Regions from separate parts of the Nostoc sp. UHCC 0302 genome, predicted to be linked through region 3. Evidence: predicted binding sites of a transcription regulator. Region 3 holds the regulator's gene; each other region holds the start of a gene.
What was found. Region 3 encodes HrcA, which represses chaperone genes, less so after heat shock. Its sites were predicted from a motif close to TTAGCACTCNNGANTCNNGAGTGCTAA; they were not measured.

Region 1: groES (co-chaperone GroES) is a predicted target of HrcA. The motif match lies at 1,323-1,349, and genes of this name have one in related genera.
Region 2: groL (chaperonin GroEL) is a predicted target of HrcA. The motif match lies at 1,733-1,759, and genes of this name have one in related genera.

Annotation. Positions count from the first base shown of each region.
Region 1 covers NZ_CP151099.1:7,538,002-7,541,157, forward strand. The annotation lists gene groL (chaperonin GroEL) at 1-842, opposite strand, end outside; gene WKK05_RS32650 (hypothetical protein) at 817-954, opposite strand; gene groES (co-chaperone GroES) at 995-1,306, opposite strand; gene WKK05_RS32660 (ferredoxin) at 1,665-2,138, shown strand; gene WKK05_RS32665 (response regulator transcription factor) at 2,473-3,150, shown strand.
Region 2 covers NZ_CP151099.1:3,744,883-3,748,038, forward strand. The annotation lists gene groL (chaperonin GroEL) at 30-1,700, opposite strand; gene WKK05_RS16230 (MraY family glycosyltransferase) at 1,855-2,937, shown strand; partial or broken gene WKK05_RS16235 (Uma2 family endonuclease) at 3,138-3,156, shown strand, end outside.
Region 3 covers NZ_CP151099.1:8,294,649-8,297,804, reverse strand. The annotation lists gene WKK05_RS35900 (rhodanese-like domain-containing protein) at 206-565, shown strand; gene hrcA (heat-inducible transcriptional repressor HrcA) at 1,014-2,138, shown strand; gene WKK05_RS35890 (DUF2834 domain-containing protein) at 2,197-2,874, shown strand; gene WKK05_RS35885 (hypothetical protein) at 3,039-3,156, shown strand, end outside.

The DNA of each region.
Region 1 (3,156 bases), 760 kb from region 3:
CCAAAGCCAGGAGCCTTAACAGCAGCGACGTTCAGCACACCCCGCAGGCGGTTAACTACCAAGGTTGCCAAAGCTTCTTTTTCAATATCTTCGGCGATAATCACCAAAGGACGACCAGCACGAGCTACTTGCTCTAGAACTGGTACGAGGTCTTGTACCAAAGCGATTTTCTTATCGGTCAGCAACAAGAAAGGCTCATCGAAAACCGCTTCCATCCGCTCAGTATCGGTGGCAAAATAGGGAGAGATGTAGCCTTTGTCAAAGCGCATCCCTTCGGTGATCTCCAATTCTGTGAACATAGATTTCCCTTCTTCTAGGGAAATTACGCCTTCCTTGCCCACCTTGTCCATAGCTTGAGCAATCATTTGACCTACTTCTTCGTCGTTACCAGCAGAGATTGCAGCAACTTGGGCAATAGCTTTGGAATCTTCTACAGGACGAGCGTGTTCGGCAATCTTTTCCACTAAGAAGGTGGTTGCTTTATCAATACCGCGCTTTAATAAAATCGCGTTAGCACCAGCGGCAACGTTCCGCAAGCCTTCTTTAACGATCGCGTGGGCTAGAACAGTTGCGGTAGTAGTGCCATCGCCCGCAGCGTCGTTGGTCTTGGAAGCAGCTTGCCGAATCAAAGACACACCAGTATTTTCAATGTGGTCTTCTAATTCGATTTCTTTAGCGATGGTCACACCATCATTGACGATTTGTGGTGCGCCAAACTTCTTCTCTAGGACTACGTTACGACCTTTGGGGCCAAGGGTAACAGCTACAGCCTCAGCCAGAATATCCATGCCTCGCTCTAAGGCGCGACGGGCGTTTTCATTGTAGATAATGCGCTTTGCCATAGGTGTCTAAATTTGAGGAGTGAGTTAAGTTAATTTTTTCTTGAATTGGGGATTGGGCATTGGGGAGCCATTCTTGTGGGCGGCTCCGCCGACTTGAAAGAACTGGCGTCATTGGTAATTGTTTTGAACCATTCCCTATTCCCTATTTCCCATTAGACGACGACTGCTAAAATGTCTTTTTCAGAGAGCAGTACATATTCTTCGGTTCCGAGCTTGATATCAGTGCCAGCGTACTTAGAGTACAGCACCTTATCACCGACTTTAATTTCCAATTCTTGACGGCTACCGTCGTCATTACGCTTGCCAGGGCCAAGGGCGACTACTTCCCCTACTTGGGGCTTTTCCTTGGCGGTGTCGGGCAAATACAGACCACCTGCGGTCTTTTCTTCAGAGGCGCTCACTTTCACGAAAACGCGATCGCCTAAAGGTTTAACTGTAGAAACGCTTAGAGATACAGCTGCCATATAAATTTCTCCAGAGTTAGCACTCTCAACTCCTGAGTGCTAATTTACCGAACAGCGACGTGCAATAGCAATGATTTCTTGAGTACGGGTTCCCGAACTATAGGAGCGCAAGATTACTTAAGTATAAATACTTAATTATTCGAGATTTTCAGGTTCCGTTCCATAAGTTACGAATATTTTTATATGGTTTCAGAGGGACTGGGGACTAGGGACTGGTGGCTGGGACAGAGTTTTCCCAATCTCCAGTAGCCAATCCCCAGTAGCCAATGCCCAGTACCTAATCCCTGATCCCGTTCTCAGTCAACTTTATTTGCAAAGCTTGGAAATTGTTATAGAACTGTAATCAGGGAGCCGCTCAATGAGTAACAATCTAGTGATCCAGTCCAGCCATCAAATCCCCAAAACTACTAAATCCCCAGAACATAAAGCCCTAAGTAATTGTGTAAAAACTCTAGGACTGGCTAAAATTCAGCGACATATTTTCATCTGTGCTGACCAGACGGTTGCTAACTGCTGCTCAAAACAAGCTAGTCTGGAGTCTTGGGAATACTTAAAAAAGCGGCTTAGAGAGCTAAAACTTGACCAGCCGCAAGACAGTCGTCCCATTTACGTCTTTAGAACCAAAGCCAATTGCTTGCGAGTTTGTTGTTCTGGCCCCATAATGGTGGTTTATCCGGATGGGGTCTGGTATCGCCAAGCAAAGCCAGAAGTTATTGAGCGGATCATCCAAGAACACTTAATAGGCAATAAGGTGGTAGAAGAATATGCATTTTTAAGCCATCCTTTGCCAGAAACTTATCCAGTTTCTTGTGAACATCTCGTAGAAGCTTAACATCCGAAGGATATAGTATGGCAGTAAGCTTTAAGAAAGCGCGGGTTGGTTTTGAGGTAGGGTCATCTTAAGCCAAAACTTACTTGTGAATCAGAAGGATTATTATTTAATCAGTGTTTTTTAGCCCGCCCCTTTCAAAGCGATATATAATAGCGCATTATAGATACTACTGCTATACGTATCCTTGCTGAACTTTTTTCATTAGGCTACTTGTATCTTAAAAGCGCTTAGCACTTTTGAGAATTCAAGATAGCAAAGGAAAAAGTTAAGTTAAGTGAAAAAAAAGACAAAGTCTCAAAGAATCCACCATAGAGGATAACTATTAAAGACCTTGATGGATCGAAGCGCGACAAGTGCCACTGCTATGAAAGAACCCAGCATGAAAGATCACAAACGACTTCTATTGATTGATGATGACCCTAACCTCATCTTGCTGGTGAAGGATTACTTAGAATTCCGGGGATATGAAGTTATCACCGCGGAAAATGGACGAGAAGCTCTGGAAATTTTAGAACACGATGTTCCAGACATGATCATCTGCGACGTGATGATGCCGGAAATGGACGGATATACTTTTGTAGAACAAGTCCGGCAAAACGAGCGTACCAGCTGGATTCCCGTTCTCTTCCTTTCAGCTAAAGGACAAAGCGCAGACCGAGTTAAGGGTCTGAATAAAGGTGCTGATGTATATATGGTCAAGCCCTTTGAGCCAGAAGAACTCGTAGCGCAAGTAGAATCCTCACTGAAACAAACTATCCGTTGGAAAGAACACCAAGCAAAAGGAGGAGAAAACGGTTCCCGCATCCAGGTTCCCTTCGATGTGCAGTTAACCCCAACCGAACTGAAAGTAGTACAGTTTGTAGCCAGGGGTTTGGCTAACCGGGAAATTGCTGAAGAATTAAATGTTAGTCAGCGCACCGTTGAAAGCCATGTGTCCAATATGTTGGGCAAAACCAATCTCCATAACCGCACTGAACTAGCGCGGTGGGCGATTGAAAATCAAATGGCTTAAATCCAG
Region 2 (3,156 bases), 3.8 Mb from region 3:
TAAAAAATATTTACATACAGGAGTTAAGGTTAGAACATACCCATGCCACCCATACCGCCCATGCCACCCATGCCGCCCATGCCACCCATGCCACCCATGTCAGGAGCAGGAGCAGCGGATTTCTTCTCAGGCTTTTCAACTACCAGAGCTTCGGTGGTTAAAACCATACCAGCAATGGAACCAGCATTTTGTAAAGCTGAGCGTACAACCTTGGCAGGGTCAATAATGCCAGCAGCAATCAAGTCTTCAAATTCCCCAGTTGCAGCGTTATAGCCAACGTTGAATTCGGTTTCTCGCACTCTAGACACGATGACGGAACCTTCAGCACCAGCATTGTCTGCTATTTGACGCAAAGGAGCTTCTAATGCGCGACCAACAATTTCAGCGCCAATCCTTTCTTCGTTTTGTAGGCTGTTTTTAAACTCCTCTACCTTCTTAGCCAAGTGAATCAGGGTTGTTCCACCACCAGGAACAATACCTTCTTCGACAGCTGCTTTAGTGGCGTTGAGCGCGTCCTCAATTCGCAGTTTACGGTCTTTGAGTTCGGTTTCTGTGGCTGCACCCACTTTAATCACTGCCACACCACCAGCTAGCTTAGCGATGCGTTCTTGGAGTTTTTCCTTATCATATTCGGAATCAGTTTCTTCCAACTGCCTGCGAATTTGTCCGATCCGCTTTTGCACCTCTGGCTTAGTGTCTCCAGCAGCTACAATTGTGGTGTTTTCTTTGTCGATAGTAATTTTGCGGGCAGTTCCCAAGGTTTCTAAAGAAGCAGTATCCAAACTTAAACCGATTTCTTCAGAAATCAACTGTCCATCGGTGAGAATGGCAATGTCTTGCAACAAAGCTTTGCGGCGATCGCCAAACCCAGGCGCTTTGATCGCAGCCACACTTAGCACACCCCGCGCTTTGTTTACCACCAAAGTTGCCAAAGCATCTCCTTCGACATCTTCAGCTACAATCAGCAAGGGTTGACCTAAACGAGCTACTTTTTCCAACACTGGCACTAAATCCTGAATACTACTGATTTTCTTATCAGTAATCAGGATACGGGCGTTTTCAAATTCGACTATCTGCCGCTCATTGTTGGTGATGAAGTACGGAGAAATGTAACCTCTGTCAATCTGCATCCCCTCAACTACTTCTAGTTCAGTTGTCAGGGATTTGGATTCTTCAACGGTAATTACACCGTCTTTGGTGACTCTTTCCATTGCTTGGGCTAGCATATCGCCGACTTCTTCATCATTCCCAGCGGAGACAGTGGCGACTTGAGCGATCGCACTTCCTTCCACTGGCTTAGCCACCTTGGCAATCTCTTGTACCAGCGCCTCGATAGTTTTATCGATTCCGCGCTTCAAGCTAACTGGATTGCTACCAGCCGCGACGTTCTTCAACCCTTCCCGAATCAAAGCCTGTGCTAAAACGGTGGCAGTGGTAGTGCCATCCCCAGCAACATCTTTAGTTTTCGAGGCTACTTCCTGAATGAGTCTCGCACCCGTGTTTTCTAGAGGATCTTCTAATTCAATTTCTTTGGCAACAGTGATACCATCGTTGACAATTTGGGGTGCGCCAAATTTTTTCTCTAAAAGAACGTTGCGACCTCTAGGCCCCAAGGTGATTTTTACGGCATCCGCAAGGGCGTTGACACCCCTTTCTAGCGCTCGCCGCGATTCCTCGTCAAATGCAATAATCTTCGCCATGTTTTATATCTCTAGCGCTTCCATTAGACAATTTAGCACTCACAGGTCAAGAGTGCTAATTTTCCCATCCATTCAGATTACAAATAGAAATAAAAAAATTGATTAATATACAGTTGATGCTCATGAATACTGGCTTTAATAGTTGAGTTGGGAGATGAATCTATACAACTCCCTTAAGTCCCTCGGTATTGCCGACCCTAGCGGCACCGGCTGGTTGGCGGTAGTATTTACGTTTCTCTTAGCTTGGGTTGTAACGTGGCGTTTGATTCCGACAGTACGCAAATTTGCCTTGCGAGTGGGTTGGGCTGACCAACCCAATGCACGGCGACTCAACCGAGAACCTCTACCTAATGCAGGAGGGTTAGCTATCTACGCAGGAGTGATTGCCGCGTTGATACTAGCTAGCCTTTTAAGACCAATCGAACTCCAAGGCGTATTAGCTCAAGTTCTGACTATTCTTTTGGGTGGTTCGATATTAGTTCTTGTAGGGTTTATCGATGATCAATTCGGTTTACCCCCCTCTGTTCGCTTGTGGGCGCAGATTCTCACAGCATTGTTACTGGTTGCTAATGGTATCAGCATCAAAGTTACTTTTGGCACTCCCATAGACTCGCTACTGTCGTTGTCACTGACAGTACTATGGGTAGTAGGAATTACCAACGCTATCAATTTGATGGACGGCATGGATGGTTTAGCTGGAGGCATCAGCTTTATTACCGCCATGAGTTTGTTAGGAGTTTCAGCGCAGTTTCCCAATCGTGCGGCCGCAACCTTAGTTTTAGCAGCCTTGGCAGGTGGCGCACTAGGTTTTTTGCGACACAACTTCCACCCCTCGCGCATCATTATGGGTGATGCCGGAGCATACTTTTTTGGCTATGTGCTGGCGGCAACTAGTATCTTAGGGAGGCTCCAGCAAAATACAGTCTATGCACTCATACCCACGGTTTTATTTCTGCTGTTACCAGTGCTAGATACTACTCAAGTATTTGTGCGACGACTATTAGCAGGAAACAACCCCCTCAGCACTCCAGGCAAAGACCATTTACATCACCGCTTACTTGCTTGGGGATTCTCCCAGCGTCATGCTGCGTTCACCCTTTGGTCAATTACCTTGGTGTGCAACTTGCTGGCAATGAGAATACAAGGCATGACTGTGGTAGTCATGCTAACTACTGCCAGTAGCATCATTATGCTTTTAGCCTTTACTGTTTGGCAAAGAATACGCCAACAACCCTAAACAATTCAAAATCACCGTAAAGCCATGCGGGCATGGCTGCGCTTACCGCCTTGGCCTCCGATAAGATAAGTTCAGATCGACCAACGAACTTATGAATCTCCTTATGGCTAATATTTTTACAATAGCTTCATTATCTGCTTTGTTATTTGCTGGCACTACTAATTTATTGCTAGTGCAGGCAGTCACAGCTAAACTAGTACGACTATGCGCGGAAAGTTG
Region 3 (3,156 bases):
TATCTACAGGAGCATGAGAGCGGTTATCTCTTTACAGACTTATCTGATGCCAAACTGAGGACATCTATCTTAGACCCGTTTGGACAATGGCATTTTTTGTTAATATCCGCACCCTAAACAAAGGTAACTAATAAGAATGGATGCTGATGCTAGGGTACAGATTTTCTGTCAACATAAATAATATATGATTGTTTACAAAAACCTTATGACTGACAAATCTTTTGGTCAAGCTATTACCCAAATTAGTGTAGAAGAACTCGCACAACGTCTCTCTTCTAATGAGCCAAGTATTCAACTAGTGGATGTGCGCGAACCACAAGAAGTAGCGATCGCCAATATTGAGGGTTTTGTCAATCTACCCCTAAGTCAATTTGCCGAATGGGGTGATCAAGTACCTACACGCCTTGATCCCCAAGCTGAAACCCTTGTGCTGTGTCACCACGGCGTCCGCTCTGCTCAGATGTGTCAGTGGTTAGTTGCTCAAGGATTTACAAATGTTAAAAATATTGCTGGCGGTATTGATGCTTATTCCCAATTAATTGACGCTTCAATTCCTCAATATTAGTCAAGTGAGTGTGTATAGTTTGGCTGGAACTTACTTATCCAGCTAACTTTTGCTATTCTGAAACATAGCAGTACATTAGTTCGGGGCTTTATGTGTAAAGCTTGGCATTTTCACCACTGGGTAAATACTCACGGTAATTTTTGTCCCTAATCTACTTGTAAATTGAAGAAAATTACGTATTCAATGATACTCTTTTTAGTAAATTCTTATGGAATAATACGGTTATAAAGCTGCTTAGTTTTAGATTAAAATCAACAGATTTTCCAGCAGTAATAAAATTTTGTTTAAAGCACACTTCCACAAAATTTTTGACATGAACTTTAAATTCTCTTATCACAACATTATTCAGTAATTTGCTATTTTAATTAATTATTAATAATTTTTGTTTAAGTCAAATCCAGAATTTTTCCAAGTTTGATTAAAGTTTGCCATCAGCAAAAAACATCCTATGGAAGTCCAGTTGACAAATCGACAACAGCATATACTTTGGGCAACGGTACGTCACTATATTGCTACCGCAGAGCCTGTTGGTTCTAAAGCTTTGGTCGAGGAGTACGACCTGGGAGTTAGCTCAGCGACGATTCGCAATATCATGGGCGTTTTAGAAAAGTCTGGGTTACTTTACCAACCCCATACCTCTGCTGGACGCATACCCTCTGACTCTGGGTATCGCATCTATGTAGATCAGTTAATTACACCTTCTCTGCGATCGCGCAGCGTCCCGCAGGGAAGCGGTACAGAAACTTTAGGGCGACAGGTAGAGGAGGCACTACAAAAGCGCCTTCAATGGGAAGATTGGAGTTTAGAAACACTTCTGCAAGGAGCTGCACAAATTTTAGCTACCTTAAGTGGGTGTATTAGCTTGATTACCATGCCACAAACCACTACAGCGCTGTTGCGACATCTGCAATTAGTGCAAATTGAAGCGGGTAAAATCATGCTAATTGTGGTAACAGATGCTTATGAGACACATTCCAGATTGATGGAATTGCCGGCAGTACCGGAAGAAATACAACGCGATGCAGAGGTTATTGATCGCGAGTTGCAGATTGTTTCTAACTTTTTGAATAGCCACTTACGAGGGCGAAGCCTGTTGGAATTAGCCGACCTCGATTGGAGTGAATTAGCTCAGGAGTTCCAACGGTATGGGGAATTTTTGAAAAATTCAGTTGCAGAATTGACTCGTCGCACTGTTACACCTACTGCCACACAAATTATGGTTCGGGGTGTAGCCGAAGTTCTGCGCCAACCAGAATTTTCACAACTACAGCAAGTGCAAACAATTATCCACCTGCTGGAAGAAGAACAAGACCAACTGTGGCGATTAATATTTGAAGAGCCAGAGCCGGAGGATGTGGGTAAACCACGGGTAACGGTTCGCATTGGTGCAGAAAACCCACTAGAGCCGATACGCACTTGTACATTGATTTCTTCCACTTATCGCCGAGGTTCAGTACCAGTAGGAAGTGTGGGAGTTTTAGGCCCAACGCGCCTAGATTACGAAAGTGCGATCGCTGTTGTGACAGCTGCTGCGGATTACCTATCAGAAGCTTTCAGTTATTTCAATCCTTAATTTTTAATCCTTATAGGGATTTATCAAAATCAATAATTAATACTAATTGTCTGCAATCATGGCGAGAAAAATTGCCTTTTGGGTGCTATGGCTGGGATTTATTGTCTATGCTTTTGTTTTGGCTCCTCCCCAGCAACCTAATACATTCGAGTTAATTAAAAACCTTTCTATTGCTCAGTGGCAAGGTATTAACCCTCTTGTTGTATCATTGTTCAACCTGATGGGCATTTGGCCTTTAATATACAGTGCAGTGCTTTTCATTGATGGTAGAGGGCAAAAAATACCTGCTTGGTTATTTGCCACTGGCTCCTTTGGTGTCGGGGCGTTTGCTCTATTACCTTACTTAGCTTTAAGGGAACCAAATAAAAAGTTTGTTGGTAAAAAGAATACTTTTCTGAAGCTATTAGATTCTCGTGTAACTGGTTTTGTGCTAACAATAGCGACGGTTATTCTAGTTGCTTATGGTTTACGGGGAGGAGATTGGGGTAACTTTGTGCAGCAGTGGCAAACTGACCGCTTCATCCATGTAATGAGCATAGATTTTTGCTTACTTTGCCTATTATTTCCGGCATTACTAACAGATGATATGGCGCGTCGCGGTTGGAAAAATCCGCAGCTTTTCTGGTTAATAGCATTTATACCACTCTTCGGCCCATTGATTTATTTGAGTGTGCGTCCACCTTTACCAGAAGTAGGAACAGAGGCAAGACTCAATCAGCAACCAGCAACAAATTGAATAATCAAAATAACACATGGCATCAGAGATGAAATTGAGATATTGAAATAAATCTCTTCATTCTCTCTGCGCCTCTGCGCGACACCACTTGCTACAACGGGGGGAACCTCCGCAACGCAGTGGCTCCTCTGCGTGAGATGAATAATTCCATAAAGCTTAAAATCATGACAAGAAAACTTGGATTGTGGTTACTATGGGCTGGATTTATCGCCTATATTTTATTCTTAGCTCCACCACTGCATCTAGAGGAGACACTGACGCTATTAAAAAATATATTTACTC